2 regions of the Alteromonas sp. MB-3u-76 genome follow, and region 1 is predicted to be linked to the other one. Evidence: predicted binding sites of a transcription regulator. Region 1 holds the regulator's gene; the other holds the start of a gene.

Region 1 (16,648 bases):
ATGGAAAATGGAAGGTATCTCTAACACCTGTAGATGAAAGCTGGAAAATAGAGAACACACTGATACTTCCTAATACCGACGTTATAAAGTTTAATCCTTAATGAAAGAGACCAACTGTTATCACTGCGGTTTACCCAATGATGACGACAAATGTTATGAAACTGTTGTACTGGGTGCAACCAGGCAAATGTGTTGCCCTGGTTGTCAAGCCGTTGCTGAAGCCATTGTTAACAACGGCCTAGAAGATTATTACCAGTTTAGAACAGAGCCCGCGCAAAAATCGGATGATAGCATTCTCGACACTCTCGATAGACTAAAAGTGTACGACGACCCAACCCTTCAAGACGAGTTTGTTTACGATGAGGGGCAGCACAAGCAAATTCAATTAACTCTCGAGGGTATTACTTGTGCTGCGTGTGGTTGGTTGATTGAAAAGCAACTCGCTAAAGTGAACGGCATACAGCAGGTTGCTGTTAATGTTCAAGAGCGCAGAGCATTAGTCACTTGGTCAGAATCAAAAATTAAGTTAAGCCAAATTCTCTCCACTCTGAAGCGAATTGGATACTCCGGTTCTCCCTTCCACCCCGACGAGCATGAAGCCAGTTACAAACGTGAAGAAAAGGTATTTATTAAAAAGCTTGGTTTAGCCGGCATCATGACCATGCAGGTAATGATGCTAATGACGGGCCTTTACTTCGACTGGTTTGGCGCTATTGAATTAGAAACTCGTCAATATTTTTACTGGGTAGCCTTAACGCTAACCACACCCGTGGTGCTGTATTCGGGGAGTACTTTTTATGTGGGTGCAGCAAAAGCCTTAAGCGCCAGAACCGTGAATATGGACGTGCCAGTCACAATAGCCATCTTCGGCACCTACATTGCGGGCATTCGCTCTACACTGCTCGAACAAGGAGAAGTGTATTTTGAGTCTATCTGTATGTTTATATTTCTGTTGCTTCTAAGTCGATTTTTAGAGCACAGAAGTCGGCATCGTGCCGCACAGATATCTGCAAATATGATGCAATATATTCCAGTATCAGCAACTAAATTGCTGCCCGACGGAAGCATGAGTGAATGCTTGGCAAAGCAGCTTAAACCCAATGATGTGGTGGTAATAAAACCGGGCGCTACCATTCCTGTTGACGGGCTAGTTGAAGAAGGTAGTGCGTCTGTCGACGAATCTATGCTAACAGGAGAATTTGATCCTGTCGTAAAACATGCCAAAAGTACCGTTTACGGCGGCACAATTTGCCGTGACGGGACGCTAACGGTAACGGTTACACATACACTCAAAAATGCCTTGGTAAATCAAATAATGCGCCTTCAGGCCAGCGCCATGGCAAGTAAACCAAAAGCTGCGCAACTGGCCGATGAGTTTTCGAGATACTTTGTCAGTGCAGTCTTGTTAATCGCATTATTAACCTATAGCTACTGGACCTATAACGGCAATGCTGATGCTTTTTGGATCACCATTTCTGTATTAGTAGCCACTTGTCCTTGTGCTCTAGGCCTTGCTACGCCTTCTGCATTAACCTGCGCAATGGCAAAACTCAACAAACAAGGCATTCTGTTAAAAAGGGCTGACGCCCTAGAGCAAATTACCACGATAAATACCGTTGCTCTTGATAAAACCGGTACTCTCACGCAAGGAAAGTTTAGCATCAAGCAAGACTGGTACGCAGACACGGTCGACAGCACCAAAGCGTGGGAAATTTCGGTTGCTCTAGAATCACGTTCTGAGCACCCTATTGCCAATGCCTTCTCTGGCGATGTATTACACAGGGTAAGCCAATTTTCAGTCACTCCGGGCGGCGGAATTAGTGGCGAAATAAACGGCGCTAATTTTACAATGGGTTCGGCGGCATTTTGTGAGATAAGTCCCGAGTCGTTGCCGATATCAGCCAATGTATATTTAGCCACAGACGGCAAATTAGTAGCGGCGTTTCAAGTAAGCGATAGTCTACGAAAAGACGCCAAAACCACATTAGATGCACTTGCCGTTCATAATGACTTGGTCGTGTTAAGTGGCGATACACAACAAAACGTAAACGAACTAACCGCTTCCCTACCCGTTTCGATGGCAATGGGTGGACTTACTCCTGAGCAGAAATTTGAAGAGGTACGGCTGCTTCAGTCACGCAATAAGAAAGTGATGATGATGGGAGATGGTATTAATGACGCTCCGGTTCTTGCCAGCGCCGATGTAGCTATTGCGGTAGGCAATGCAACGGATGTAGCTAAAACTGCCGCAGATGTTATTCTTCTTGGCGACCAGCTTCTTTCCGTCCCACTGTTAATTGAAACTGCCCACAAGGCAAAAACGAAAATTCGTCAAAATATCGGATGGTCTGTGCTGTATAACCTGATCATTCTACCGTTTGCGGTTTCAGGGCTTTTGTCGCCGTGGATGGCCGTTGTTGGCATGTCATTAAGCAGTATTATTGTCGTTACCAATTCAACCCGATTATTGAGCAAATAGCATGAGCATTATTTATGTACTTATTCCTATCGCTATTATTATTGTCGCCCTTGCCGTGGTAATCTTTTTTTGGGCGGTAAAATCGAATCAGTTTGAAGATCTAGATCGACAGGGCTACAGTATTTTGTTCGACGATGACCTCTCACCTGAGGAAAAGAAACTCGCAGAACAGCGCAAGCGAATTCAGCAAGAAAACGAAAAAAATGGATCAGATTAGCTATCTTTCTGCATTCCTTATTGGACTAGCTGGCGGGGTTCACTGCGTTGGTATGTGCGGGGGCATAGTATCTGCCTTGCGCATGGTAACTCCGAAAGATAAGCCTGCACTTCCTTTCACCCTTGCTTACAACAGTGGCCGTATTGCAAGCTATACACTTGCTGGTGCGATTACCGGCGCTCTTGGTAAAATAGCCACCGATTTTGTACCACTAGCGAATTACGTCCTTTCTTTGCTAAGCGGTGTGATGCTTTTCCTACTTGCTTGCTATTTAGGGAAGTGGTGGACTGGATTAACAGCGCTTGAAAGTGCAGGAAAGCATCTATTTAAATATGTTCAGCCCATTTCAAAACGCTTTCTCCCGTTTAAAACGCCCTTAAGCGCAATACCTTATGGCTTTCTTTGGGGGTGGTTACCCTGTGGGCTTGTATATTCCACTTTAACTTGGTCTCTTGCTGCAGGCTCTGCGATACAAGGCGCTGGAATTATGTTCTTTTTTGGTTTGGGCACATTGCCAACATTACTTGCTGTGGGCGCTGGCAGCCAGTATATTGTGAGAGGCTTTAGACACATTATTGTGCGTCAAGGTATTGCATCGGCCATGGCCTTGTATGCAGCTTATCTTATTTATAGCGCATTATCTTAAATGGTGTTGTAACATATACCCATGTTCATCCTAAGAGAATAGAAATTATGAGCAAAGGAAGCGGATTCTCTATCCACTGTCAAAACTGCAGCTTTAGTCATTTATGTTTGCCAGTGGCTTTGAATAAGACAGAAATCGAATCGTTAGACGATATCATTGAGCGTAAAAAACCTCTGCATAAAGGCGACACGCTAATAAACAATGGCGATACCTTTACTTCATTGTTTGCAGTAAGAACGGGCTCGTTTAAATCATTTGTTACCAATTCAGACGGCGAAGAGCAAATTACTGGCTTCCATTTTCCTGGTGACATCGTCGGTTTCGACGCACTGCGCGAAAGTAGGCATCAAAGTTATACTCAGGCGTTAGAAACCGCCATGGTTTGCGAATTACCCTACGAAACACTAGATGAGATGGCAGTTCAGTTTCCTAAATTACGCCATCAGATTATGAGCTTTATGAGTGCTGAGATAAAACAAGATCACGACATGATCATGATGCTCAATAAACGAACAGCCGAGGAGCGCTTGCTCTATTTCATCTCTCATCTTTCTCAGCGTTTTGAAGAGCGTGGTTTTTCACTCCGAGAGTTTCATCTTACAATGACCCGTAATGAAATTGGTAATTACCTGGGTCTTACCATTGAAACCATTAGTCGTTTGTTAAGCCGTTTTCAAAAAGAAAAGCTGATAAAAGTAGATGGGAAACTGATTACTATCCTCGACTTCGATGCTATTGATGGCAAGGTAACTGCGCTAAAAGGCCCCAGTATTGTTTGCAACGGTTAACAGCTTAACCGTTGCAACTGTTAAAATATTGATCTAAAACAACCCACACTTTCGCTATTGTCTATTACACTTAATGTATTGCTTCATAAGAAGGAGACATTATGATTGAGTGTAATCACATTTTGGCAATTGTTGATTCAGAGCGAGATAATCAGCCCGCATTAAGTCGAGCTCTTGAACTTGCCTCAAAAACCGGCGCCACCGTGACTGCCATGATGGTAGTTTATGACCTCTCTTATGATATGACGACCATGCTTAGTCCCGACGAGCGGGATACTATGCGAGACGCAGTGACAAAGGATCAATCGAAGTGGCTTGGGGAACAATTAAAGGAACAAGGCTTTTCCAACATTGATATTGTTGTTGAGTGGAATAACAGAGCCCACGAAGCCATCATTTACTACGCACTCAATAACCAAATAGACTTAGTGGTTAAAGCAACAAAAGACCACGACGACATCGCCTCAGTGTTGTTTACGCCAACCGACTGGCATCTAATGAGAAAGTGTCCTCGCCCTGTTCTCCTTGTAAAAGAGCACGACTGGCCGGAAGATGGCGAAATAATAGCTGCAGTGAATGTAGGCAGTGAAGATGAGGAACATGCTGCACTCAACGACAAAATAACCGTGATCGCAAACGAGTATGCAAGGCTGTTAAAAGGCCACGTTAACTTAGTGAATAGTTACCCTTCCACACCGTTGAATATTGCCATTGAGGTGCCAGAGTTCGATTCTGACAAATATCACAGCGCAGTTAAAAATCATCATCATGATGAAATGGACAAACACGCGGCGAAACATGGGATTGCTCCTGACAAATGTATCGTAAAAGAAGGTTTACCTGAACGCGTTATCCCTCAAGTTGCCAAGGACATAGATGCCGAACTGGTGATCATAGGCACGGTAGGACGGGTTGGTATCTCTGCCGCGTTAATAGGCAACACCGCAGAGCACGTTATTGATGCTCTTAACTGTGATGTATTAGCGATTAAACCTAACGGGTTTGTATCGCCTTATACGGTCTAGCAACGCTGAGACATTTGTTTCGCCCTCAATCGGTTGAAGAAATTCCGGACACAACCGTAGTTAACAAAAGCCGCTTTATTGTATAATGGCGGCTTTTACACGAACCAAGTTAGTTAATTATGAGTTTAGGCACTAACGGCGCTAATACGTCGTCTTCTGCTGCGCAGGAAAGTAAGCAAAAGCACAGTTTCAATAAGCTACAAAAGCGTCTTCGCCGTAATGTGGGTAAAGCGATAGCCGACTTTGGCATGATTGAAGAAAACGACAAGGTAATGGTGTGTTTGTCCGGTGGCAAGGACAGCTATACCATGCTCGATATACTTATGTTCTTAAAGCGTGTTGCGCCTATCCACTTTGACATTATCGCGGTAAATTTAGACCAAAAGCAGCCTGGCTTTCCTGAACATATCTTGCCTAATTACTTGGACAGCGTAAATGTAGATTACAAAATAGTGGAAGAAGACACCTATTCCATTGTTAAAGATAAAATCCCAGAGGGAAAAACCACGTGTTCGCTTTGCTCAAGATTGCGCAGAGGTATTCTATATCGCACGGCAAAAGAACTTGGTGCAACAAAAATAGCCCTTGGCCATCACCGCGATGACATGCTGGAAACTTTCTTTCTCAACATGTTCCATGGTGGGAAGTTAAAATCAATGCCGCCAAAACTAGTGAGTGACAATGGCGAACACATTGTTATACGTCCACTAGCCTACTGCACTGAAAACGATATTAAGGTGTATTCCGAAGCCTCCGACTTTCCCATTATTCCCTGTAACTTATGTGGTTCGCAAGAAAATCTGCAGCGACAGCATATAAAGGGGATGTTGCAAGATTGGAACGCACGCTTTCCGGGCCGCATTGAGTCTATGTTCAGTGCACTTCAAAATGTTGCTCCCTCGCACTTAGTTGACAGTAACTTATATGACTTTAAGTCTATTACTACTCAGGAAGGGCCCGTAAAAGACGGTGATATTGGTTTCGACCAGCCTACATTTAATGCGCCTGATAACGCTCAAATGCCAGACTCTTCTGAAGTTATCGACATAGTAAACATTATGGAACCACGTTAATGAAAATTGGAATTGCATTAGGAGCTGGTGCAGCAAGAGGCTGGACCCATATTGGAATTATACAAGCTCTTGAAAAGCTGGGTGTTAAGATTGACATTGTGGCGGGCTGTTCTATTGGTGCATATGTTGGAGCAGCCTACTCTAGCGGCAAACTAGAAGGCTTGAAAGAATGGGCCTGCTCGCTCAGCGATTGGCAGGTGCTTGCATTAATGGGCGTGGGTTTGCGTCGAGGCGGCCTTGCAAGCGGCCAAAAAGTCTTCGACAAATTGGCCAGTGAATTTTGTGCAGACAGCTATGAGGCAATGAACAAGCCTTTCGCTTCTGTCGCCACCGATTTATATACTGGGCGTGAGGTGGTATTTGACTCTGGCCCGGTTGGTAATTCTATTCAGGCCTCTTGTGCTATCCCTGCACTTTTCTCACCGGTTGCTTACGAAGATCGCTGGCTTGTTGATGGGGCTGTCGTTAATCCGGTGCCAGTGAATTTATGTCGACAGTTGGGAGCAGATTTTGTAATCGCAGTAAACCTCAACGCCGACTTTAGACCTCTTCGCTTAGAAAAACTTCGCAAGGATCACGAAGATAACCAGCAAAAAACCGAAGACTTTTTCACCAAAAGCCAGAACGTTCTCAAGCAGTGGTTTACCCCTGATAGTAAATCGGAAGATGAGTCACAGAACGATAGTCATTCACAAGAAAATAGCGATTCACTGGGCTCTGAGGTTATTGAGAAAGTAGAAGAAGAATTTACCGAAGTACCAGCAAAGGTGAATAAGAAAAATCCGCCGGGTATAATGAGCGTAATGAGCAGCTCATTGGAGATACTGCAGGCTCGAGTAACGCGCTCCCGTCTCGCCGGAGACCCACCTGATATTCTTATAGAGCCTCAACTCACCGATGTGGGTATTATGGAGTTTCACCGCGCGGAAGAGCTTTGCCAGAAGGGTGAAGAAACCATCACCCGACTCGCAGAACAAATTCGCTACCAGCTATTAACTTGAGGCCATAGCAGTAATACGAAGAGGGGCTTGAGGTAATGACAACCCCCTCGCCTCACTGATCCACTCTTGTTCAAGGTGCAAAACGCCATTATTAATGGTGACACCTTGAGGTGTAGTGTGGTCTAGATTCTCATCCTTAAATTGAATCATCAGCCCTTTTACCGTTGGCATCATAAAAGATAGAAAACTTCCCATTTCGTTGAAAAACGCTTCATATTGCGAATAAATAAACTCAAGTTCCTCTTGGGTGTAGCGGGTTTTGAGATATTCAGGTTTGGTTTCCAATTGAACGGACATGTCGCACACGTTAGCGGCTTCATCAAGGGAAATTCGCACAAGCGCGTCGGCAAGTTTAAGTGCTCTTTCAGTAGGTACGGTAAATCGCCCCTCGTCGCTGACATCTAATGACATCGTTTTTTTATCTGTGACAATTTCAGCACTACTTACGCCACATAAGCGCCCTTCGCCGACGCGAAGAAAACCAAACGCAAACTGCAAAGCTTGGGTGTCTTCGTTATCTAATTTTTTAACATGGCTATAAAACCGGCTATATTCAACGTCAATGGTTTCCGCCTTTGAATCAACCGTCATAAGCCCTAAAAGCAACACCAAAGCTACCCGTATCATTCGCTTAAAAACTCCTCGTTGTACTTGATCATATTTTGTAATTCTTCCACGTATGCCGCTCCTCTCTCAGAGTATTTCATCAGGCCCTCGGCAAGCGCTACGCCACTAATGGCAATTTGATTTGCGCGCAAGCGACTGCGGATTTCGCGCAAATCTTTATAAGCATCATGCCTGTTCAAATTACGCATATAGGTATAAGTCGCCTGAGATAAATTTTCGAACTTAGCCACTTCGTGAGATGCGTCATCATTTCGTCTGTTAGGCACAAAACCACAGCCTTTTGTGAAGCACCATAACCCAAAAAAGTTATACCCCTTGCGGGCGAACCTGCTAGTTCCCCAAGCTGATTCATTTGCAGCTTGAACAAGTACCAGTTCCACAGGCAAGACATCAATTTTCTGTAGTAAATTAAGCAGCCTTGTTTTAAGGGGCAGCTCTGCATCAACTCTATATTCTTTTTCTAGCCATGCCAGTCGGGAAATATCTTCTTCGCTAAACAGCTCATCCGCCAGCGCCTTGCGATATAAAGTTTGAACATAATGACGCAGCGTAAGCAGATACGCATTTTGTTTTTCTACCTCTGGCCTTAGATAGTCGAAAAACGCAGCCTTCTTTTCTGCTATTTGGGTGTATTTAGAAAAGTCTGGTACTGGCTTATTAGCCTTAACGGTTTGCGGCACGTCCAGAATATCTGGCGTACCCTCTTTGAAAATTATCGCGTTGATCACTATGACCGCCAAAACACCCAGTGTTATGAGGACAATCTTAAAGGTTTCGCGTTTATGCATTAAAATTCGACTCTTTAACGTCGCTTCCTGATGTTATTACGTTTGCCCCCTGCTCGCCTACCAGCTCCTCATAAATAAGGCCCATAGTACTGAAATAAAATGGCAAGACCCAAATTAGCGACAGGCCGAAAGTAAGTGGCACTGTGGCAAACAAAAGAAAAAAGACACCAAATATCCCCAGCATCTGTTTCCAGTATGCGTTGAATACGCGACAAGAGAGAATAATGGCACTAATTGGCGTTAGTTTTCTGTCTGCAACCAGCATGAGAGAAAATGACGAAGCTAAGTAAAAGTAAACGCCAGGAAGAATAAGCAACACTACACCTAGCTGTACCAAAATACTGTTTATCAACTGTGTTAGCGCTACAAGGAATAAAAGAGGAAAATAAGCGAACACCGAAAATACGGTAGTACTTTCGCCCCTCGCGTGCTTAACACCGGCCATATATAAGCCAGTTATCAGCGGTGAAACCAAACAAATTGCTACAATTTCAATAATTGATTGGTGTTCTATCACATAGCTGCCGTCGCCATTAACGGTTATAAAACTCTGAGCAATGACACCCATCACAACAAACGTGAGAAACATAACAATACTGCTTTGAAGCAAAGGAGAAAAGTTGGCTTTCGTTAACTCAGAAGCTTTTTTCAGCAGTGCTTTCACATCAAAATTATACTGCTTTGCTAATGTCGTGTTTAAGCGATCAGAATTTACGTCTTTCACATCATTCCTATAGTACATACGTGAGAACCGCGCAGAGTATAACAATTCGCGCACATGAATGCTTGTTCGCATACTATTATTCGTTTTTAACCCGCTACCAGCTTAACCGCTAGTCCAACGAGCAAAACCCCCATGGCACGATCTAACCAATAGCCTTTCTTACCAATAAATTCTGCCACTTTTCCCGTACTCAACATGAACGACAAAAAGGAAAACCACAAACCGGTAGCAACAGCCAAGTAAACGCCATAGGCTAACCGCACTTCAAAAGGGGTTTCAATGCTGATGATAGCGGTAAACAATGACAAAAAGAACAAGGTTGCTTTAGGGTTTAGACCATTGGTTAAAAAGCCCATCCAAAGGGCTTTTTTAGCCGAAATCATAGCTTTTGGCTGGTCTTGATCTGAGGTGACTGCGTCATTATTTGGTTTGCTACGCAGTGCACCAAAGGCAAGATACAGTAAATAGGCCGCGGCCAAATAGCTGAAGGTTTTAAATAGCCATGGCGTGGTTGCTATCACTACGCTTAAGCCCACCAGAGAATACGCCACGTGCAACAAAATAGCAGCACCAATGCCTACACTGGTGTAAAGCGCAATACGTCTGCCGTAAGCGACACTGTTTCTCACTACAATAGCGAAGTCTGGCCCCGGGCTTGCAACTGCGACAAGATGAACAAGCGCAATAGTTAAAAATTCGTTGAGGTAAGGCATTTGGCTAGTCTTTAAAATCCATATTGTTCAAGTAGTTCATCTACCCACATAGGTACAATTTCTGAAGCTTTACCCGTTAGTGATTCGTCAAAAAGCGCATTAGAACTCCCAGGCTCGAGATTTGCCTCTATGGTATGAGCACCACTACTCTTTGCTAATTGAACAAACCCGGCGGCCGGGTAAACATTCCCTGAGGTGCCAATAGCAATAAAGATATCAGCATTGGAAAGATGTGCATAAATATCGTCCATGTACATAGGCATTTCACCAAACCAAACGATATCGGGCCTGAGGTTATTGGTGTTGCAACAAGGACATGGCGTTGTATGATCAAATGGCGCTTCCCAATCAAACGTTTTTAGAGAAAACCCACATCTTGCCGAAAGCAATTCACCATGCATATGTAAAACACGCTCGCTGCCCCCTCGCTCGTGCAAATTATCTACATTCTGTGTTACCAACACCATTTTGTCTTGCCACCGCTGCTCTAGCTTCGCAAGTGCATGATGTGCTGAATTAGGCTTTACCTTATCCTCTTGCAGCTGAGCTCTACGCGCATTATAAAATCGGTAAACTAAATCGGGATTACGTTTGAAAGCCTCAGGCGTGGCGACTTCCTCAACGCTGTGGTTTTCCCAAAGACCATCGTTATCTCGAAATGTTTTTAATCCAGATTCCGCCGATATACCTGCTCCGGTAAGCACAACAATATTGGGAAGTGTTTTGTTCAAGGGCATGATTTGCTCGTTTTGTATTAGAATTTTTGCGAGTGCTAGCCAACGGCTACGGGATAACTCTCGTTGGCGCCCCACTCTGACCACGAACCGTCGTAAACAGATACGTCTTTCGCTCCGCACAGTAAAGCTGCAAAAGCGACCACACAGGCAGTAATGCCTGAACCGCAAGTACATATAATGGGTAGTGACAAATCTATTTTCGACTGGTCAAAAATGCGTTTAAGGGAATCAATCGGAAGGTAGTGTCCGTCGCTGAGCAAGTCGCCATAGGGAATATTAAAAGCGCCAGGCATATGGCCAGATCTTACACCAACACGAGGTTCAGACACCTCACCTCGAAATCGAGGTTTATTTCGTGCGTCTAAAAGCTGCACATTGGAATCAAGCGCCCTAACAACACTATCGGCATTAACAAACCAACCCTCACTAGGTGATGCTTGATACGTTAACTTGCCATAGAACTGTTGCTCAGAAACCGGCAAACCTGCACTTTGCCATGCTGGCTGCCCACCATCGAGTAAAAATACAGATTTGTGACCAATAGCTTTGAGCATCCACCATACTCGGGGGGCGCTAAAAATCCCTCTGGTGTCGTAAACAACTACTGTTGTGTTTGCAGTTATTCCTGTTTTCCCTAAATACAATGCCAAATGCTGTGCAGATGGCATGGTATGAGGAAGACCTTTAGAGTGGTCGCTGCCCTCACCGTCGAGATCAATATCTACAGATGCGGGCAACACCATCGCATTACGCTTATCGGGTGTTTGCGTGAGTGGGTCGTCCATTAAAGCGCGTAAGAGAGTGACCGGAAGCTCCTGCATTTTACTTGCAAGCTCTCCAACCTGAAGCAACGCTGAAGACATAAATTTCTCCTAAAATTCACTCAATATTGCAACTGCCTTGCCTCTAATTACTTAATAAGACAGTTGCAAATTACGTTAATAACGGGCAATGCCCACGCTGACGTTTTTAGTTCAATGCAGCAATCGCGGCATCATAGTTTGGCTCTTCTGTAGTTTCAGCAACTTGCTCGGTATAAGTTACTTTACCTTCTGTATCGATAACTACAACACAGCGAGACATAAGCCCTGTTAATGGCGCAGACTCGAAGGCCACTCCATAGTCTTCACCGAACGATGAGCGAAATGTCGATCCAGTGGTGACATTTTCAATGCCTTCAGCACCGCAGAAACGACCCGCTGCAAATGGAAGATCCGCAGAAACACAAATAACAACCGTATTATCAAGCGTAGCGGCATGCTCATTAAACTTGCGAACAGACGCGGCACAGGTTCCTGTGTCGACTGATGGAAAAATATTTAGTACTACTTGCTTACCTGATAATTCCGCTAGCGTTACTTCACCTAAATCGGCTTTTACAAGGGTGAATGCGGGCGCATTTTCACCAACGCTTGGTAACTCGCCTACTGTTTTTACTTCGTTACCCTGAAAAGTGACTGTCGACATAATTAATCTCTCCGTTTAGCTCGTTGAAAAAGGGTGTAAGACACACCGTTTTGATACTAATCGTTTACGCAATTTGCGCTGTAAACGCTCAATACTGTATTGCAGATAATTTTACTGTTGGTTACAGGTTACATAAATAGCTACCTTACCTGCAAATTTCGCTTTCTTACCTGTGCTTTTTTATTTTGTTGCGCTATTTTACTTGAGATGTAGCAAACGCCAGCTTATCTCTTAAATGAGGCTTGCCTTTTACATACTCACGCCGAAAAATACTAAAATACTGGGCTAGCGTTTCTGCCCCCTCTTTTTCTCCAGCCAGTTCAAGCACGCTTATGCCCACTTCTGCCGTACAATGCTGGAAGGTATGACTTGCCTCTCGTAATAAGTAGTCAGAGGTTTCATTCACATTTACCCCTAAAACCGGCAAATTGGCGAGATAAGCACTTTTGCTGAACATTTTTTTTGCTTCACGCCATGTTCCGTCTAGAAAAATGAATAATAGTTTCTTGTTATCAATCTGGGGGGGGTGATTAATACAGTTATCAGCATGCGCGTATTCATGAGGAAACACCACAATAGGCAAATAGCTGGAGTTATTCAGCAGTTCGAGTAATTGAGCTTGAGGCTCTGTGCGATGCCACAAAAAGGCATAATTCTCTTTAACCACATCGGCAATGAGCCTACCCGTATTGGTTGGCTTATAATACTCTCCTTTGTACATGAGAAATACGGTGGCAACGTTAGTACTTTGCGCAGGCTTGTGGCAGCAAATGCAGTTTTGCTTTGGTAACAGACATTCGTCACAGCGTTTTACTTTACTTCCCCTAGCGTGAAAAGGACGCTCAGACTTAAGCAGTTCTTCAGCTCGCAAAGACATGACTGAATTCAACGGTTTACCCTACTGAAAAAGATGAAAATAGTGTGCATAAGCGCGAAAGATAGCATATTTGTATCGCAGCATCTTTAGAAGTTGATTTAAAACCTTAAAAGAAATTAATTACATAGAAAACTAAATAGTACTGAAAACTGTAACAACAAGTGTATACCATGTTTTAGGAAGTATTAATGTATTGTGCCGATTGTGAATCCATAGACGACTATTTTTTTGATACCACTCATTTTTGGATTTTTGTTCCCACCCTAGAAACCTTTTCTAAAGTTGCTGGGCTTTGCGGATCTATGGACATCAACGCGACTCAACAGTCCGATCACTGTATATCTTGTGTCGTTGAACGCCCGGCTATTCAGAAGTTTATTATGTCAATAAATGGTGCGCTTGAGTCAAAAGAAAAAGAAAATACGAAGGTAACAACGGCATGCCACGATGGCGCCCCGTCAATTGACGACATGGGGCGTATAGTGACATTAGAAATTTTGGTTAATCGTTATCAAGCAAAATGGTTAATCGACAGTATTGAAAAAGAACGTTATGAGACTTGGTTTCAGCCTATTATTGACGCGCGAGATGAAAGCGTTTTTGCTCACGAAGGATTGTTTAGGGTGCGCGACAGCGATGATTCTATCGTACCGCCAGCGTTAGCCTTTAAATTAGCAGAAAAATCTGACCTGCTGTTCTCTCTCGACCTAGTAGCAAGACGTTCGGCCGTTGAATGCGCAGCGCGGGGTAAGCTTAATTCCAAGCTGTTTATTAACTTTAACCCGTCAAGCATATACGACCCGTCTTACTGCCTAAGAGCTACTGCTGCAGCAATCAATGAAATAGGTCTTTCACCCTCTGATATTGTGTTTGAAGTAACCGAAACTCACAGAGCCGACGACCTTAACCATTTAAAGGGGATACTGGCGTTCTATCGCAATGCGGGCTTCCAAATTGCACTAGATGATATTGGCTCCGGTTGGTCAGGATTAAACTTACTTCAAAGTTTACGCCCCGACTTTGTAAAAATAGATATGGAGTTAGTTAGGGGTGTACATAATGATGCTTATAAACAAAATATCGTGAATAGTCTCATTCAAATAGCAAATCGCAGCGGTATAGAGGTAATTGCGGAAGGTGTGGAAACAGAGGATGAAGCAAGCTGGTTAAAAAATGCGAAAGCCGATTATCTCCAAGGCTATCTCTATGGACGGCCTGCCCCGCTGTCAACACAGACCTTATCGGCTGAAGAAGCGCAGCAAATTGATCAAAAAATGAATCCACTGAAAGCTGCCGCGAAATAAACGTTTAAAATTGAGGCGTTAAAATAGGTCCGGCGAAAAGACCAATACTATTTTCATTACGGTTACGCTTGCGCTTTACTAGCAATGACATAAACGTGATCTTCTGGGTATTGGTCTTTCTCTAAATGCTGAATGTGTAGCCCGTTTTCGATAAGAAGCTGAATATTTTTGTTCGTACCAATGGAGCTGTAATAAAAGGTGTTACCCTGCATTGTGCCGGTTTGTTCGCCCTCTACACCGCCAAAGGTGTAAAGCAAAACTCCACCTTCCTTCAAACAGTTACAAAGCTTTGTGAGCACTGGCTTTTGCATGCTCAGCGGAAGATGAAATAAGCTATCCCAAGCATAAATATAATCATACTCGTTGTCTGGTTGCCAAGCGCCAATATCATCATGCAAAAATGGTGGCTAGGATGGTTGTCTTTTGCCAACTTAATCATCTTTTCAGACACATCAATGCCTGTAAGCAAAAAGCCGCTACGCTCTAATATTGAAATAAATCTGTCGCTGCTGCCGCAACCAACATCAAGCGCTAATGGTGCAGTTTGCCTTTCTTCTCTCTTTGCTGACACAAAGCTAAGCGCATGCTCAAATGGCTTCACACCATATGAAGATGTTTTATGATAATCATGCCACCACGAGGCAATTTTATCGTACTGCTTGCCTGTAAGATGAGGTTCCATAATAAGTTCTACCTCTTATGCGAACGCGCAGTTACCCTAATTCAATGAAAGAGTACGCAATATCTACGCAGACGCAAACTTAAAAAGAAGAAGCCCAAATCCACCGAAAAAAATAACCCAAAATATCGTCATCAACACCAGCGTTTTGGATTGGAACAGGGATTGTAGAAAAGCATACTCAGTTAAAAAGCCTGTAGCTAAAAGCACATCGTTTTTATCCGCTTCCTTGTTGCGTACTTCCTTTTTCTGAGCTTCCTTGTTACTCATTTGCATAGATTCATCCATTCGTTTAATTGCTACCTACTTTCACTTTATCAGTAAAAATGATGTGCGCAAGAACCGAGGCTATGTCGCTGCAAAAATATTGAATGGTTTATAACAGGAGTAAAACAAGAAGATGATATTGAAAGAAAAGCTGTATTCTTAATATGATTGGTTTTATGAGAATTTATAATGCTAGAAAAAATAAATGGTGCCCGGGGCCGGACTTGAACCGGCACGCTGTTACCAGCGAGGGATTTTAAATCCCTTGTGTCTACCAATTTCACCACCCGGGCATTGGGTTGCTTTTCAGCGAGGTGTCAGGCGTAGAACCTGATGTGGCGTTGCTGATTATGGAGGCGGAACCCGGAGTCGAACCGAGATCCACGGATTTGCAATCCGCTGCATAGCCATTCTGCCATTCCGCCTTAGTAATCTGACTGTAATAAACTGTGACTAGTATTAATCTGTCTATTACTTATGCCAGCGATTTTGGAGCGGGAAACGAGATTCGAACTCGCGACCCCGACCTTGGCAAGGTCGTGCTCTACCAACTGAGCTATTCCCGCACTTTTAAATCGTACACTTCGTTTGGGTTATGTCCTCTCGAAATGTGGGATGCATTCTACCTACCCAATCAAAACTGTCAATACGAAAAAACGTTTAAATTGAGATAAATGCGTGTTTTTATGATCGTTTGCTATTTTTTTATTCACTTTGGTTAAAGCGCGATCAATTTTGTTTTTACGCACCGCCTTTCAAGTGTGGCCAGGCCGCTTTTGTATAGACAAGCATTGACCAAATTGACAGCACCGCGGCGATATAAAGTAAAATATAGCCTAGGGTTACCCAGTAAATTGGAAAGCCCATAAAGGTTTCTAAGCCTGAAAGTAAGCCAATAAGGGCTAACATTTGAGCTGTAGTTTTCGCTTTACCAATAAATGATACTTTCACAGCATCGCGTACACCGTTTGAGCCCATCCATTCACGCAGTGCAGATACGTAAATTTCTCGAACTAATAATGCCACGGCTGGAAGTGTTACCCACAAAGTTGCATAACTATGAGTAATCATGAGAAGTGCCGTAGCTACAATAAGCTTATCTGCTACAGGGTCGAGAAAGGCACCAAACGGCGTCGATTGCTGTAACTTTCTTGCTAAATACCCATCAAACCAATCGGTAATGGCCGCAAGCCAAAATACAAATGCGCCCGCCTCGTGAGCCCAACGCCAATCTAG
Region 2 (16,648 bases), 340 kb from region 1:
TGCCACCTGCAAGGCATTAGCACTGCCACCTGCAAGGCATTAGCACTGCCACCTGCAAGGCATTAGCACTGCCACCTGCAAGCTTATTAGACAAACACTGCATATAAAAACGGGGCTCTTTTGATAAGAAGCCCCGTTTCTTTTTCGTTTTATACTTTGCTTTTCTCTTACAACTTTTAGTCGAGGGCTAAACCCTAATTTAGCCGCTCTTTACTTTGCACTTTGCGCTAAGCATCTACCCAAACTAACTTTTTAGTGTAATTGCCTTGAATTACATCAACAAAACGTTCTTCTAGAACATGACGTTTCACCTTGAGTGTCGGTGTAAGAAGGTCGTTTTCAATGCTCCACTCATTACTCATAATCACCACCCTGTCCATAACTTGGTGGCTTTCTAGCTTGGCGTTAATATTCTCGAAGGTTTTTGTCAGGCTTGCTTCAATAGCCGCTTTGTCTTTTTTCTGCGCCTCTTCACTAAGCACAAGAAGCGCAACAGGTTGAGGGAGGTTTGTACCGGTCACACACACCTGTTCTACCACAGGGTTTTCCATAAACTTAGCTTCAATAGGCGCTGGCGTTACATACTTCCCTTTCGCTGTTTTGAAGATATCTTTGAGACGACCGGTGATTTTCACGTAACCATCGCTATCTATCACGCCCTTATCCCCGGTACGCAGGTACCCGTCTTCGGTAAATACCTCTGCAGTTTTCTCTGGCTCTCGGTAGTACTCAATCATATTGCACGGCGACAGAACCTGAATTTCACCTTCGTCTGACGTTCGAATGTCTACGCCTTCATAGGGCTTGCCAATACAGCCAATTTTGTCGTGCCTGAAAGGCACACTGCCCGTACCGTAAGCGCTATTTTCGGTCATGCCCCACCCTTCGGAGATATTGATGCCGATTTTTGCAAACCATTCGATAACAGCAGGGGCTAACGGTGCGGAACCACTTGCCCACAGCCTAGCATTATTAATACCTAGTCCATTGCGAATTTTCTTCGCCACGATTTTATTTAAGATAGGAATTTTGAGAAGTGTATCGAGTTTCTTCTGTGGCATTTTAGCGAGCACGCCCATTTGGAACTTAGTCCACAAACGAGGCACCGAGATAAACAGCGTAGGCTGACAATGTGCCACATCGCGCTGAAACGTCGCCAGGTCTTCTACAAAGTGGATTTTTCCACCGCTGTAATAGCTCGACAATTCAACCAACACCCGCTCTGTAATATGGGCAAGAGGAAGGTAGCTGAGTGTTCTATCGTTTTCATTAATACCTAGCTGATCTAGCGAGCGTCTCGCTGCCCAACAGGCTGTATTGTAACTGTGAACAACCCCTTTCGGCTGCCCCGTACTGCCAGACGTGTAAATGATAGTCATTACATCGTTCATGTCGTGCACCGGTGAAGCTTGCAACGGCTCACAATCAATAAATTCGTTCCACTGCTGAGTCGCTGGGATATTAGGATATGGGAACGCCACCGTTTTATAGGTTGACGGAATAGAAGCCACCTGTTGCTCTGTATTATCCAATTTACCGACAAACAGAAGCTGTACGTCAGCATGCTGAAGTACGTACTGAACGGTATCTGGACCCGCGGTAGAAAATATAGGCACCGAAATATGCCCTGCCATCATGATACCTAAATCTGTGATAAACCATTCGGCACAGTTTTTAGAAAATATGCCAATTCGACTACCTGGTGGTAGCGACATTTCGCAGAGTCTGGTGGCCACTCGTCTTGCAAGATTGGCTACTTGCTTCCATGTAAAATCATGGTATTCGCCCTTGATAGGCTGAGTAAGGAATACGTCATCCCCACGGCTCTTTTCCCAGTGGTACAACATACTTAATGGCGATTCGATTACTTCCGTGCTTTTTGCATTTGCTGTCATATCTAGCGGCATAGTTCACTCATTTGTTGTTATAATGTAGCTCATTTTTACAATGATTTCACAGAAGTATAATAAGCCTTATTTTTTATAGAATGACAAGCTTTTTAAACAGGCGTTTACTTTACAACCTGCACAGACCGTGGGATGGCGAGCACAATTTAGTTTTTTTATAGTCGCCGCTATAGTTTTATTATGAAGGGATTGCTGAAACATTGAGCGAAATCATTAACCTCAAAGTTTGTTACCACTGTTTAAATAATAACGGTTTTATCTCTTTAGCAGATGCCGGTTTCGCATAATAATAGCCCTGGTGGAATATACATCCTCTATTGAGTAATGCCGTAGCTTGAGCGCCTGTTTCTACCCCCTCTGCTATGCATTTCATCTTCAGATTGCTGGCAAGTGAAATAGTGGTAGACACCAAAGCCTCGTTGGCATTTCCAGGCGCCATTTCATTCACAAAACTCTTATCAATTTTTAGTACCGAGAGAGGATAACGCTTAAGGTAACTCAAAGACGAAAAACCTGTACCAAAATCATCAAGGGCCAGTACAAATCCGGCATCGACAAAACGTTGAATTTGGCGAAGTGCATTGTCTGTATCATCTATCAATACCCCTTCCGTAATTTCAAAACGGAATGCGTGTTCAGGTAAATCGAACTCCTTTAGCAGATCAAAGACACTGTTTAGGTCAAATTCAGTTTTAAAATGCAGAGCAGAAAGGTTTATAGAAACATATCCAGTAAATCCGTCTTGATACCATTCAGACAAATCCGACGCCGCTCTACGCATTGCCTTTCGCGTGACTTCTATAATGTATCTTAGCTCTTCTAGCACAGGAATGAACTGGTCTGGGAACAAAGGCTTGTCGTCTAACTTTCCTCGCAGCAGCAGCTCCACGCCAACGGTTTGGTTGGTTTGCGCATTTGTAATGGGTTGATAGTAGTTGAAGAAACAATCATCAGAATAGGCGCGTTTTACCCTATTCTCTAACAGCAGCCGTGATTTCGCCTTTTCATTCATATCATTGGTGAAATAAGCAAAACCATTGAGGGTGTCTTTTTTCGCCGTATACATTGCTACGTCAGCCTGCTTGATGAGTTCCGCAGGCTCATGAGCATCGTCAGGGTAAAACGCAACTCCGATACTGCAAGACACTCGCAGTACCTCACTTGATAGGGATATAGGGGTTTCCACGGCTTCGATAATCTGCCCAACAAATGGGCTTAAATCATCATCGTTGTCTACTTCTTCAATAACAATAACAAATTCGTCCCCCCCTAAGCGGGCAACTGTGCCGGAATCTGCAACCAAATTGCGCATTCTATTGGCCACAATGCGAAGTAGCTTATCACCATAGTCGTGCCCTAAAGAGTCGTTTATTCCTTTAAACCTATCTAGATCAACAAACATGACAGACACTCGATGGCCGTGATGACGAGCAAGGGCAATGGCGTGCTCTAGACGGTCGAGCAATAGTGTTCTATTCACCAAGCCGGTCAAACTGTCGTAGGTTGCAATTTTCAGAAGCTTCCGCTCAGCTTGCTTTTGTTCTGAAATATCTGAAATAACAATTAAATAGTGTCCTGGCACATGACCGCTTCTGCTTATGGCACTGATGTCTATGAGGACGTCGTAACGTTTGCCGTCGGCTCCGTCGATGACGCCTTTATCCTTCCAAAAATCTCCACCCTGCATGTTGACCAGTTTGTCAGAGAGCTGCCGAGCTAAATTTGGGTAACGAAGATAAAGTCGATTTAACTGCTTCTTCAACGGTTCTTTTTGATTAAATCCAAACACCTGCTCAAAGGCCGGGTTGGCAGCTACAAGTTCTTTGTTTTCATCAAAGATAAGAACCCAATCACGCGTTTGCTTAAATGCGTCACTAAAGAGTGATACTTGCTGCTGCGCTTTGCGTAGCGTAACCAATGCCTTGTGACGAGAGAATAAATACGACGCCACCAACGCTAAAATCAAGACAGCATACACAGTGTAGGCTGCTGGGGAGCGATACGGTGCATAAGGAACAGTCAGTGTTATTTGCGCTGGTCGGTAGCTAGTTTCAAAACTGCTGGGCGTGGGTGCGACTGAGAAACTGTACTTTCCTGGATCTAAATTGGCTAAGGTTATCTTAGCGTCCTCGGTGATACCCTCTGAGATAAGTTTGTTACCACTGAGGAGTTTGTAATAGTACTCTATCTCGCCGACACCTGATGTAACCAGCGATGAGAAGTGAATGGTTAAGCCATAATCATCATGGGCCAACTCAAAATGCTGGCCATCTAAATTTTTAAGCGCTTGGGGCAGTTGGCGCTGACCAAGAGAAACTTCTGTAATAGCGGTTTGCCGCGCCGATAAACTTCGCCCAGCCTCGGCAGTGTCTAATTGCTCTGGAGCAAATATAATAACCCCACTGGTAGAACCAAACGCCAAACGCCCATCTTCTAAGAGAATGGATGCCCCCTCGTTAAATTCTGATACCGACAGTTCTCTTCCATAGATAAAATTCTGTATTTTACCGGCATAAGGGTAGTAGCGATGAAGACCCTTGTGAGAGCTAAACCAAATATTACCGTCGCGATCTTTTTGCAACCCATAGGCAATATTGGTCTTTAACAGATTGGTATCGTTCAACTTATACAAAGGTTCAAACGTATCAGCATCAAGCCCAATTAAACCAATCCCGCTGTGGGCTAGCCATAAAACACCGGTATTATCAATTACCCAAGAATTTACAGACTGTTCATTCAATCGGTCACCTTCAGAAAACCGATATACAAGTTTTGGCTCGTTGGTTTTCCTGTTGATTAACCAGAGCCCACCTTCCATAGCCAAAAACATATCATTGTTGTGATATTCAGATTCTCCCAGAAACCTACTCGCAAATTTTACATCTAAGATGGCGGGATCAAAGGGCAGTGCTGTCAGCGTCTGACTAGCAAAATCATACTTGTAAAACTCGTTTTCTCCGATGAAATACAGTTGCCCATCAGAGGTTATCGAGAAGCCCGCGTCCCACGCATCCAGTAAACTTTTATCACTGCTATCCTTTGTCGGTAATGAGCTCGCCAGGCCGGTTTTTGGATCAAATAAACTCATGCCTTCATATCTTTGGATAACAAGTTTATCGTTAGGCGCAGGAGCTATTCGGTCGATGTTATTCAATCCAAGCAAAGAATCTTCAACGGCCTTTTTAAAATAATGCGTAGACGTTCCCGTAGACAAATCATGGTGAGTTAGGCCGTTAGCAGTTCCAATCCACAGTTTACCTGGTGTGGTTTCTGCAAGCGCCCATACCACATTGTCGCTAAGCTTATCGGTCTTGGCTTGTCTTTCATTTTGAATAGTGTAAATCTCAGAGCTTTGCACTACAAAATGCAAAGCTCCACCAAATATGCTGCTAAGCCAAAGGTTCCCATCACTGGTTGTTGCTATTGCAGCAATTTTCTTATCTGACAATGCCGAGCGACCGTTGTTGGGCTCAAGAATATGCTCGTAAGTCCACCTGCCTTCTTTTTTACTCAGCTCGTACAAGCCCCTGTTTGTACCTAGCCAGAACGCATTCTCCTTCGACTGCTCCATCGTCCATACGTTAGGGCCTGATATGGCTTGTTCAAACCGGCTATTTTTTCCTTCGCGAACCTGCGCCAGAAAACTCTCTTTATCAGTTGTAAAAACGCCGTTAACTGTGGCAATCCAAACTCTATCGCTATCGTCTTGCATAAGAAACTTTGCGTTTTGGTTATCTTCGGTGGCAGCGATACCGTTTAGGTAGTCAAGCTTTTCAAGCGTCGCAGAGGTTTTGGATGTGTCCAGAGTGAAAACGCCCGCCGAAGTTGCCACTAAAAGTATCTCGTCAACAGTGATGGCATAACGAATACCTTGAGAAAGCTGGATGAGGTCATCCGGAAGCGTGGCTAGGTTTTCAATCTCACCGGTTTGCGTATTCAGACGCTGAACGTTTTCCGATAGGGTAATAATAAGGTGTGTGCTGTCTTGCCAGTGAAAGGCATCGGCAAATTGTATGTAGTCTTGGTAATATTTATAGGGCGTAGGCGTTAACTGCTCAATCGCTTGGGTATCAAGGTCGACGCGATAAATTCCTTTGCCGTACACACTAACAAAGAGCGCCTCCCCCTCTTGAATGGTTAGGCGTGAGATGTAGCTGTTTGAAAAAAGATTGTCGCTATTATCAATTTCTTTTGTCTCTACACCATCCCATCGAACTAATCCTCCGTCTGTCGCAATCCAAACAAAGCCCTCGTTATCGACTACAATGTCGTTAACCACATCCTGAGGAAGGCCATTTTTTGTGGACAGCGGTTGGAAAACCGGGTTTTGTATTTTCGGCTCAGCCGCAGCTAGCGTGCTGAACAAAACGAAACATAAACTGATGTATATATACCGATGCATACCCGAGGTCGTTGTAGGCAGAAATGATTCTGGAGGAGTGTAACAGAAGAAAAGTCTTTTGGGCAGACCATAAAATATACATTAGTAATAAAGTATATAAAAGTTAAGCCTTTGATTCACCGCAGAGTTTTATTAGCGGCATTATTTTTTTAGCCAAATGCGCGATAACTTTGGCCGGTTACTAATCGTCAATCTTGTTGAACCGGTACTCGTCCAACAGGAATAACATTTCTACGTATACTCGGCTGTGGTGCCAATCGATAAAGATCACCGTTTTCGCCAACATAAGTTTTCATAACACCGACAGACTTTGCAATTTCAGCGTGTGCCAGTAAATGAGTCTGCTCTCCGTGAACTGGAATGGCTATTTGAGGCTTTACCCAACTATACATTAATTTCAGCTCTTCCGCGCAAGGGTGGCCACTCGCGTGAATTGGCAGTGGACTGGACTCACTGTGAACAGTTGATATTCCTTTTCCTTTAAATGCTTTGTCTAGGCGCGCTACCGTCTCTTCATTACCCGGTATAACGATACTAGAAAAAATAACCGTATCGCCTTTTTCTAGTTGTAAATGTGGATGCGAATCATGGGCAAAGCGAGCAAGAGCGGCGTTTTTCTCTCCTTGGCTTCCTGTGGCTACCACCAAAACTTCCTTGGGAGGAAGATAACCGAGGTGATGAGCATCTGCTACAGGCAAATCATCGGGCCAGATGCCTTGCTGACGAGCAATGCCATACATGTTCATTAATGACCTTCCGTAAAGTCCCATGTAACGACCGGTTTTTCGTGCAATTTTAGCAAGAGTGATAAGTCGCGCTATATTGCTGGCAAAACACCCAACTACCACACGTCCTTTTAGCGGTAGAATTGTGCTGAGAAGACCGTCGTAACAATTGCGCTCAGAAACAGAAAACCCTGGCTTGTTCGCATTCGTTGAGTCACCAACTAACGCGAGAATATTCTCCTTTCCAAGTTGTTTATAAAGTTTAGGTTCGAAAGGCTTCCCTGTTATCGGCGCGGCATCTATTTTCCAGTCAGCGGTGTGCAGAACAGCGCCTGCCGGGGTTTCTATTTTTAATGCGAAAGGCTCGGGTAATGAATGGGTTATTTCTAACCACTTCACTGTAAACACACCAATGTTCACTGAATCGCCCGCAGAAACTTCAACAATAGGTATTTTATTTGCGAGCTTACTTCTTGATAATTTGCGTCTTAGCACTTCCGCAGTAAAAGACGTGGTATAAATTGGCTTTCTAAAGCGTTGCCACAAATAGGGAATTGCACCCACATGATCTTCATGTGCATGAGTAATAACAATTCCCGCCAGTGCGTCTTTTTGGCCGGCAATAAAAGAGGGATCTGGTGCCACAACTCTGTGGGTTGTCTTGCTAGACTGAGTCGAATTTTTTTTATAGGGAGCAACGAGAGGTTCGTCAAAAGAAACGCCACAATCAACCATCAGCCACTGTCCATTATGACCATATAAGTTTAGGTTCATTCCTATCTCACCGGTTCCTCCTAGCGGAGCAAACCACAGATCATCAATGCCCGGCTCTAACACGTTATTTACCTCAATAATGTAACGCTATTATAATATACGACCCATTTAAGCTCAGCCTGACAAAGGATGGCTTATTTAACAACTCGCTACGAGTATGTGCTGCTGGCACGTCTTAGGTGCTGAGGCGAGCTCGTTTGTACTGGAATAAGCCCTGAATAACCACATTTGTACCCGCATGCAGATGATATCTTGTAAACGCAGTTCTCAATGCTTAGATCACTCTACAGAGACTGAGCGAACTCTTGCGGTGTTATCACCTCTCCTTCTTCCTCTGGCACTGGACATACAATTACCATTAAGTTGTCTTGAGACATGCCTGGTACCCATTTTGTCAAAAATTCATCAGTAGTCAGCGCCATAGCCTCACAATGCGACCAATCGTCTGTGGCCCAAAGAAGTGCTAGTTCAGCCTCTGGCCATACTGGCACGCCGTCGTCCTCATCGGTAGTTAGCATGACGCAGCCATGCTCGTCGGTGAGAATGAAAAGTTTCTTTTGTTCTTTTATGGAAGCAAGGCTTGTCTCCAACCGTTGAAATGTATTTTTCTCTAACATTGGGTGTATTGATGACATTTTTTTCTCGCTATGTAATTGAGGCGATGGAAGAGACACTCGCTATGATGTCAGCTAACCCTACCCGTCTAATTTGTTTCATGGTGTGAAGATATACTTTCAACGACGTATTATCGATAGAAGCGATGAGAGTGACTTCTGCACGCCCGCGTAATTGTGTCTCTATATTTGCCGGTAAAACCGCGATTCCGCCTTCCTCGCACAAGTTATTGAGTGCAAGCGACAAAGAGTTTGTTCTCAATTTTGCATCTCTAAGCTGTGGGTAGGCCGTGAGTAACCAATCTCTTGCCTTTGCCCCCCAATCAATAGCAACAAACTCTTCAGCATTAATAGAGTCAGATGATTTGCCGACTCTGTACAACCCCAGTGGTTGCTCGAATAGAACGACACTGTTTACGTCTTCAGACTTCAATGGTTCAGTAGAAAATGCAAGGTCAGTAACACGCTCGTGAAGCTGCCGCGAAAGGGTGTCGAGTGTTAAAACATCGGCTTTTACAGACCAATCTGGAAAATGCGTGTGCAAGTATGCCAGTGCATGGGGTAAAAAAAGATCGCTGGCTAGTTGCGTGGCACCACAAACCGCGTATTCAGAGCTTTGCACTTGGAGTTCCTGCTTTGCATCGCTCAGTGTGTTACATAACTGACGCGCGTAAGGCAGCAGCTTCTCACCGGACTGAGTAAGCTGAATACTATTTCGCTGACGGATGAATAGCGTAGTATGAAAATATTCTTCAAGAAGTTTAATTCTGGCGCTCACCGCCGATTGCGTAAGATAAAGATTTTCAGCGGCTTTGCCGAAATGACGAGTTTTAGTCACCTCAATGAATGTGGTGAGAAAGCGTATATCCATACTTGCAGTACAACCAGCGTAATTTAAGATCTGAGAGGCTTAAATAATACGTCAATTGCAGCAAAAAGCACAGCAATGCGCTATCAATAGATAGCGCACGATGATTTTTTAACCGAAAGCTTGTTTTAGTGAGCTTCTTCGTGCGAGCGACGCTGCTTGTCTCGGCGCAACATAGCGCGTTTTCGCATCGCTTTTACACTTTTTTCTCTCAGTGAATTCGGTTTCTTAGAGTGAAACTCTCCGTCATCCGACGCATCCCACTCCTCACTTTGAAAACGATAATCTTTACTCATTACAATCTCAAAAATTTTCTAGAAAGTATAACCACCCTTTGATTATTGCTTGAGTGGGGGGAATTGGAAATGAAATTTAATTATCGTATCGATAATAATTTTTACTTTAGGGCGTGGTGATCTTTGCTTTGCGAATTTCGGGCTAAATGGAAGCATTTCAGTACTGAAAGCCGCCGCTACACCGCGTTGCGCGGATAAAACTAAACACTCAGTGAAAGACGGTTTAAAAACATAGGTATGTAACAGGTCTATGAATAATTAGATAAATTTTTTTTATTGATAAGAAAAAAATCTTTTGCTTTATCTAAACGCAAACTTCATTTAAAAGTGCGACGTGGAATAAACAACGTTGGAAATTTCCTTATGAGCACAACGATTCGTCCGTCAACAAAACCATTTATTGATCGCCAAAAATTTCCTTATGGCTTTAAAAAGTCGGGAGACTTTAGTATTTCCGAAGCAAATCTACTTACCACATACGGCCTCACATTATTATCACTAGAGCGTGGAGATTTAGACCCTGAAAATGCTGAAGAGATGCATTTTGTCGACTTCACTAAAGGCAAGGCAGAAGCATCTTCAAGTATCGAAAAAGCGTGGTCGAAGTACGTTCACCTTGCTAGGGGAAAAAAACATTTTTACACCCTGCATAGCAGCGCGAGTAACCAGGCAGATTACGACGATTCCTATTCAGACGACGAATTTGACGTGGCTTAACAGGTTACAGTCTATTTAGAAACAGGCCCGCTGAATGCGGACTTTTTTGTTTATTCTGAACTGATCTCAATCAATCTATAGGCAGAACAAATTGAAAACATGATGTTTTTTAGCATTTAGGAACTACACTTAATGCAAGGTAATAAGCCTAAACTAACATTACGTTGGCTTAGACTTTTTATCACTATCTGCCAAGCAAAGGAGGCGCAAAGATGATTTTAAGTTCAAAGAAACTCACACAGTATTCAATCCACGCCACAGACGACAAAATTGGTGGTGTTAAAGACATACTCTTTGACGATGAAACCTACACTACGCGTTATTTAGTGGCCGATACGAATACGTGGCTTCCGCTTAGCCGAAAAGTGGTTATTTCACCTGTCTCGGTAACGCACGTTGATGTAGACGATAGTTCTGTTCATGTGGACATGACAGTAGAAACGCTTAAAAACAGCCCCTCTATCGACGAACACAAACCCGTATCCCGTGAATATGAAGAGCATCTTTTTAAGTATTTTGGTTACGGATATTATTGGATAGGTCCAGGGGCCTGGGGTGAATATGCCTATCCGAACGAATTAGTAAGCGTACCTACCGATGAAGCCAAAGAAGGTGATTTACCGCCAGAGTCAACTAACCATTTACGGGCCTGCGGTGAAATTGATGGTTACGAAGTTGCAACTACCGATGACAATGTAGGTCATATTAGTGATTTTCTGATTGATACAGAAACATGGAAATTGGTAATGCTCGTGGTAGATACAAATAATTGGCTACCTGGAGGAAAGCATTTAGCACTTCTACCTACTGACATAAAAGAAATTGATTGGGCTGCTCATCATATAGCCGTGAATTTAAGTCACGATGCCCTTATGAAGCGACCAGAAGTGGATGAAGAGCGATTGGGCGATGGCCATTACATTGCGGCCCTAGCCGCCCAAATCAATGATATGTAGCTCAATGCTAATTGAGACAAAGGTTTAATGAGAACGTCCGCACCTCTGCGGACGTTTTTATTTACTCACAGAAAAACTCATACATTAATCCAATTAGCCGCTTTACCCTCTCATCGGATAGCCGATAATAAATGGTTTGCCCTTCCCTTCGTGTTGCAACCATATTCGACTCTCGCAAAAGGGCTAAATGTTGCGAAATCACAGGCTGTGAGACGGTAACTACTTGCAACAGCTCAGAAACCGACTTTTCTTGCTTTAACAAAGAGCAAAGAATCATAAGTCGCGTTTTGTTAGCAAACTGCTTTAAAAAGAACTCTGCTTCTGCAGAATGCTCCATCATTTCGGTGGGGCTTAGTAACATTTCCTCAGACATTATGAATCCCTGCTTTTGCTGAAAGTGACAAAGTACTTCAATATTATACTAAAGTATAAGAGTTTTTTCATAAATTACCTAAAATCAGGATTCGATGAGTTATATTATCTTGCGTTTGAATAATCACAAATATACATTAGTTTAAACTTATATTATAAAATTTGGAATAATCATATGCTTATTGATTTAAAAAGACGCCTAGAAAATATCGACGTGGATATTAGAACAGTGTCAGCAAAGCAAGCTGCACAAGAAATTGAAAGCAATCAGGGTATGTTGATTGACGTGAGAGAGCCAGCAGAGGTAGCAGAAAATCATGTCGAAGCCTCGCTGCATATTCCAAGAGGCGTATTGGAGATGCAGATGCTTGAAAAGGCAAAAGATCCATCCACACCGATTTATCTGCACTGTGCTTCTGGTGCAAGAGCGAAACTGTCCGCCGAACAACTTATAAAGATGGGTTATGAGAATGTTTCTGTAGTAACGTGTTCATTGGCAACCATAAAGCAAGTTCATCGAGCTTAGCAAAATGCGACCTACGCACTGTAGCGTTAGCTCTCATTCCATATTACTAAATCGTTTATTCGGTTAGGTTAGTCTTGAAATTACAGTGGACGATATATGCTGAAATCTACATTAGAACAATGGAGAATGTTTAAAGCGGTAGTAGACGCTGGAGGTTTTAATCAGGCGTCGGCAGTCGTCCATAAAAGCCAGTCTAGCGTTCATCATGCCGTACAGAAGCTCGAGAATGCGATTGGCGTGGTGCTGTTTGAAAATAGTGGCCGCAAGGTAAAGCTATCGCCGCAAGGAGAGCTCATGTACCGTCGAGCGTCATTTTTGCTCGACGAGGCCCAAAAATTAGAATCGGTGGCCAATAGTCTTCGGTATGGCACAGAAACAACGCTTAGAGTAGCGGCAGATATTATATTCCCCTCTCAGCTTCTTTATAATGTTCTCAACAAAGTATCTCAAGAGTTTCCTTTATTACGGGTAGAGCTTGAAGAGACCGTGCTGAGCGGAACAAACTCTATGCTTTCAAGCGGCAATGTTGATATCGGCATTTCTCCCTTCCCTTATCCCAGTGGATTTAGCGAAGACCTATGTGAAATAGAATTTGCAGCTGTCGCCCATAAAGATCACCCTCTGCATCAACTTGACAGAGTGCTTACGTTGGAAGATTTAAAATCTCACAGACAAATTGTAGTAAGGGATTCGTCTGCTGAACGTAAAGCCGATGCAGGTTGGTTAGGTGCTGACCAGCGCTGGACTGTCAGCCATGTAAGAACGTCCCTCGATATTATCGCTCAAGGGCTTGGCTTCGCGTGGCTCCCCATTGCCATTATCAAAAAAGAATTGGAAAGCGGCACATTAAAACCACTCCCGCTAAATAATAATGCAGCGCTACGAAAAACCTTACTTTATTTGTCTTTTGAAGATGGTGACGCACTCGGCCCAGCAGCACGTTCATTTATTGGGGAGCTTCGCTATCAGGCGATGAGCTTACCGTCTTCTGACTTCATCGCCATGGAAAATGGTGCATGTGATCCCTAAAGTTCTCCTTAGTGCTTCACAAACCCTATTAAGTAAAATATTTCCCGATGCGAGCGGGTAATATGAGAGTAAAGTACAAGTCATAAAAAGTACCCACCGAGTAATATTTGCAGACAATCAAGTAAATTTGTCATGACAACGCAAAATATGATGTTGCTAAGACAGCGCGTATTGCATCCGCTAAAGATTGCGATCCTCTCTCTCTGGCTCGTATTGCAAGGAGTGAATGGAAGCCAATTGCGCAGAAAAAAGCCGGCAAATTGAAGGAATGAATTTTGCAACGGCTTTTCCAATACTCTACGGCGCGAAAACATAAACAGGCTATACAGACCATAAGAAAAAAGGCGCAACATGTTAACGTTTAACACTTGTGGCCTGAGTAATGATTAATTCTATGCGCTTATATAAATATTGGATAAGCACTGAAAGAATGCTGAATTAACGCAGGTTAAAATTCATCACCACAGCCCCTGTATAGTTTTCAAGATTTGAACACGCTTAAAAAAGTAGAAATATAAAAGCTACATTTGCACAACTTAATGATAGACTTTTGTATAAGTAAGAATTTATATTATTGATATTGTTATAATTTTTATATCAACGGATTAGATAGAGAAGGAATCCCACGTGCTTACCGTATTACTTGTCGACGACGATGCTGAATTTACTGAAGTAGCTTGTACCATTATTGAATTTTTAGGGCACGACGTTTTAACAGCCGCCACACTTCAAGAGGCGAGAGACTGGTTACAAAAAGAAACTTTTGATCATATTCTGCTTGATTTTATGCTGCCAGACGGTAGTGGAGCTCACTTGTTCGATGAGCTAGACATGTTGCCAAAGCGTCCTCGGGTGACGCTTATTACCGGCCACCCATCAGTGAAAAGTGTCATCAAAGGATTGTGCGGACCGAATATAGACTATCTTGTTAAACCTATTCAACGAGAAGATATTGAAGCCGTTCTTAGCAGAAAAACCGAAAAAGCAGCCCCTAAGCGAGACAAAATTGAAAAGCACTTTGACTCACTTATTGGTGAGTCGCCTGCCATGCAGGAGCTGTATAAATTAATTTCTCGAGTGAGTAAAACCAGTGCCAACGTCATGTTATTGGGCGAAAGCGGAGTTGGTAAAGAAGTCGTAGCTGCGGCTATTCATAAAGCCTCAGACAGCGAAGGTAATTATATTGCGACAAACTGCGGTGCTTTCTCGAAAGAATTAATTGCCAGCGAACTATTTGGCCACGAAAAAGGGGCATTTACCGGCGCTGTTGGACGTAAAGAAGGCGTATTTGAGCAAGCCGAAAGCGGTACGCTCTTTTTAGACGAAATTACAGAGATGCCCATCGATATGCAGCCTAACCTGCTGCGGGTGCTCGAAAACAAAGTGGTAATTCGAGTAGGCGGTACCAAAACAATTCCTGTTAACTGCCGTGTGGTATCTGCTACAAACAGAACAATGGAAGAAATCGCTCAAAGCAAAGTATTACGGGAAGACATATACTTTCGACTAGCCGTTTTTCCTATCACTATTCCTCCCCTTCGCGATAGAAAAGAAGATATTACTTTATTAGCAAAGACGTTTATTGAAGAGTTTAATAAAGACAATAACGCCAGTTTTGAGTGGGATGAAGCACAACTTGAAACCTTAAAAGCATATGACTGGCCAGGGAATGTGCGGGAACTCCGTCATTTCGTTCACCGCGCGGCAATTATGAGCGATCCGGAAAGCAACGCGTTAGAGCTTCCTAAAACTATCGAATCGCCATTCGCTCAAAAGCAGAGTACAACACCTTCTCTTCAAGCAGGCCGCACAATAGAAGATGTAGAGAAAGAGCTTATTTATGCAACTCTTGAAAAAGTGAACGGTAATAAAACCATGGCTGCTGAGATGCTAGGGATTAGCACAAAAACGCTTTACAACCGTCTTCATGCCTATGGCGATTTAAGTAAAGACGAGCAGTAATTAAAGGCGAAGTTATGACCAATGAAGAATTTTCAAAAATGAGTGTGTATGTTCACGATGCACGTAAACCGTTAAATAGAATATCCATGCAAGCTGAGTTGGTAAAAATGGCTTTGAACGGCGATATTCCTACACAAAAAGCTGTGGATGCATTGGAAAAAATTATTGCGAGCTCTAAAGATTGCAGTAACACCCTTTCTGAAATGACTTCAGAGTTGAGCGAGACAGTATCGGATTCAGCTAAATGATAAATAAAATTTTATCTTCGCTTTACAGCTGGATCCTGATGGTCGTGCTTGTGATCGTAGTTATCACAGCCAACTCTTTTTACGTTGTAGATACACTAGATGAGCTGTCTGCGTTAGAAGCTAAACTGTTTAGCACAAATCGTATTATTGGTGCGGTAAACAAACTCCATGTTGCGCTATTGCGCGCTGAATCTGGGCAACGGGGTTATTTGTTGACAGAAGACGAAGCCTACTTAAACGAATATACGCAAACCCTGAATACGTTTGCCGCCCTTGCAGATGAAGTGGAGGTAAGTGTATTTGCATCAGATTCGCCAGAGCAAAGCAAACGCGTCAACGACTTGCTGGCACTGACAAAAGAAAAAATAAACCGCATGGTCGAAGTTGTAGAACTCGCTCGCGAAAACAATAAAAGAGAAGCATTAAGCTTACTTAAATCTGACCGAGGTCTTGAGTTATACAACCAATTCGAGAAGATTTTCGAAGAGGTAGATAGTTCAGAACGGAATATACAGGGTACCCATTTAGCAAACTTGATGAAGCTACGCCGCGACTCGGTGAATACCCTGATCATTTCATCGGCGACCACCCTTCTGCTCATCGTTACTATTTTTCTGTTACTTAAAATCAATACCAGAGAAAACGAAAAACACCAGGCCGAGCTTGAGGCAATCAATGAAGAATTAGAAGCGAAAATTGAAGAGCGTACTCAAGAGTTAAGTGTGTATTCTGATGAACTTGCTAGGAGTAATAGAGAGTTAGAAGACTTTGCATTTGTCGCCTCCCACGACCTTCAAGAACCACTTAGAAAAATTCGCGCCTTCGGCAACAGAATAGAATCTGGCTATGGTGATGTGATAGATGAAAGAGGTAAAGACTTTCTTGCCCGCATGCTAAATGCAGCAGAGCGAATGTCGATGCTAATTTCTGATTTGCTCTCTTTCTCTCGTGTATCGACCCGTGGAAAAGATTTTTCCGAGGTAGAGCTAAACTCAGTACTCAACTCAGTATTGAGCGATTTAGAAATTGCCATTGAAGAGAAATCAGCTGAAATAACCGTTTCAGATATGCCAAAGATACGCGGTGATAAATCACAGTTAGAACAGTTGTTTTTGAATCTACTGTCTAATGCACTGAAGTTTCAGCCAGCGGATCTCGTGCCAAAAGTGCAGGTAAATTGCTCTAGGATGGACCCAGATTCAGATAGCGTGGAGCTTGAAAACATACTCAAGTCTGATGAATACCAATGGAT

What was found. The regulator FNR, encoded in region 1, switches genes on or off when oxygen is low (the NO sensors DNR and NnrR bind a similar motif). The targets are predictions, from matches to a motif close to TTGATCTAGATCAA.
Region 2: the regulator FNR is predicted to act here: its motif matches at 10,364-10,377, upstream of CW735_RS11060 (PRC-barrel domain-containing protein).

The regions. Positions count from the first base shown of each region.
Region 1 covers NZ_CP025115.1:2,135,261-2,151,908, reverse strand. Annotated here, with positions in the region: gene CW735_RS09600 (FixH family protein) at 1-101, shown strand, start outside; gene CW735_RS09595 (heavy metal translocating P-type ATPase) at 101-2,479, shown strand; gene ccoS (cbb3-type cytochrome oxidase assembly protein CcoS) at 2,481-2,696, shown strand; gene CW735_RS09585 (sulfite exporter TauE/SafE family protein) at 2,683-3,342, shown strand; gene fnr (fumarate/nitrate reduction transcriptional regulator Fnr) at 3,390-4,130, shown strand; gene uspE (universal stress protein UspE) at 4,232-5,155, shown strand; gene ttcA (tRNA 2-thiocytidine(32) synthetase TtcA) at 5,275-6,228, shown strand; gene CW735_RS09565 (patatin-like phospholipase family protein) at 6,228-7,229, shown strand; gene CW735_RS09560 (DUF2987 domain-containing protein) at 7,221-7,856, opposite strand; gene CW735_RS09555 (glucosaminidase domain-containing protein) at 7,853-8,644, opposite strand; gene CW735_RS09550 (stress protein) at 8,637-9,368, opposite strand; gene CW735_RS09545 (LysE family translocator) at 9,455-10,081, opposite strand; gene cobB (Sir2 family NAD+-dependent deacetylase) at 10,093-10,893, opposite strand; gene CW735_RS09535 (sulfurtransferase) at 10,854-11,681, opposite strand; gene tpx (thiol peroxidase) at 11,788-12,285, opposite strand; gene CW735_RS09525 (tRNA-uridine aminocarboxypropyltransferase) at 12,479-13,162, opposite strand; gene CW735_RS09520 (EAL domain-containing protein) at 13,351-14,466, shown strand; gene CW735_RS19755 (hypothetical protein) at 14,529-14,723, opposite strand; gene CW735_RS19750 (methyltransferase domain-containing protein) at 14,780-15,148, opposite strand; gene CW735_RS09510 (hypothetical protein) at 15,212-15,433, opposite strand; tRNA gene CW735_RS09505 (tRNA-Leu) at 15,619-15,705, opposite strand; tRNA gene CW735_RS09500 (tRNA-Cys) at 15,764-15,837, opposite strand; tRNA gene CW735_RS09495 (tRNA-Gly) at 15,903-15,978, opposite strand; gene pgsA (CDP-diacylglycerol--glycerol-3-phosphate 3-phosphatidyltransferase) at 16,154-16,648, opposite strand, start outside.
Region 2 covers NZ_CP025115.1:2,476,212-2,492,859, forward strand. Annotated here, with positions in the region: gene CW735_RS11030 (AMP-binding protein) at 228-1,907, opposite strand; gene CW735_RS11035 (EAL domain-containing protein) at 2,137-6,309, opposite strand; gene CW735_RS11040 (ribonuclease J) at 6,498-7,871, opposite strand; gene CW735_RS11045 (DUF2750 domain-containing protein) at 8,093-8,443, opposite strand; gene CW735_RS11050 (LysR family transcriptional regulator) at 8,454-9,293, opposite strand; gene CW735_RS19760 (hypothetical protein) at 9,419-9,586, opposite strand; gene maoP (DUF413 domain-containing protein) at 9,950-10,303, shown strand; gene CW735_RS11060 (PRC-barrel domain-containing protein) at 10,516-11,259, shown strand; gene CW735_RS11065 (ArsR/SmtB family transcription factor) at 11,321-11,632, opposite strand; gene CW735_RS11070 (rhodanese-like domain-containing protein) at 11,807-12,157, shown strand; gene CW735_RS11075 (LysR family transcriptional regulator) at 12,254-13,186, shown strand; gene CW735_RS11080 (sigma-54-dependent transcriptional regulator) at 13,814-15,148, shown strand; gene CW735_RS11085 (hypothetical protein) at 15,163-15,396, shown strand; gene CW735_RS11090 (sensor histidine kinase) at 15,393-16,648, shown strand, end outside.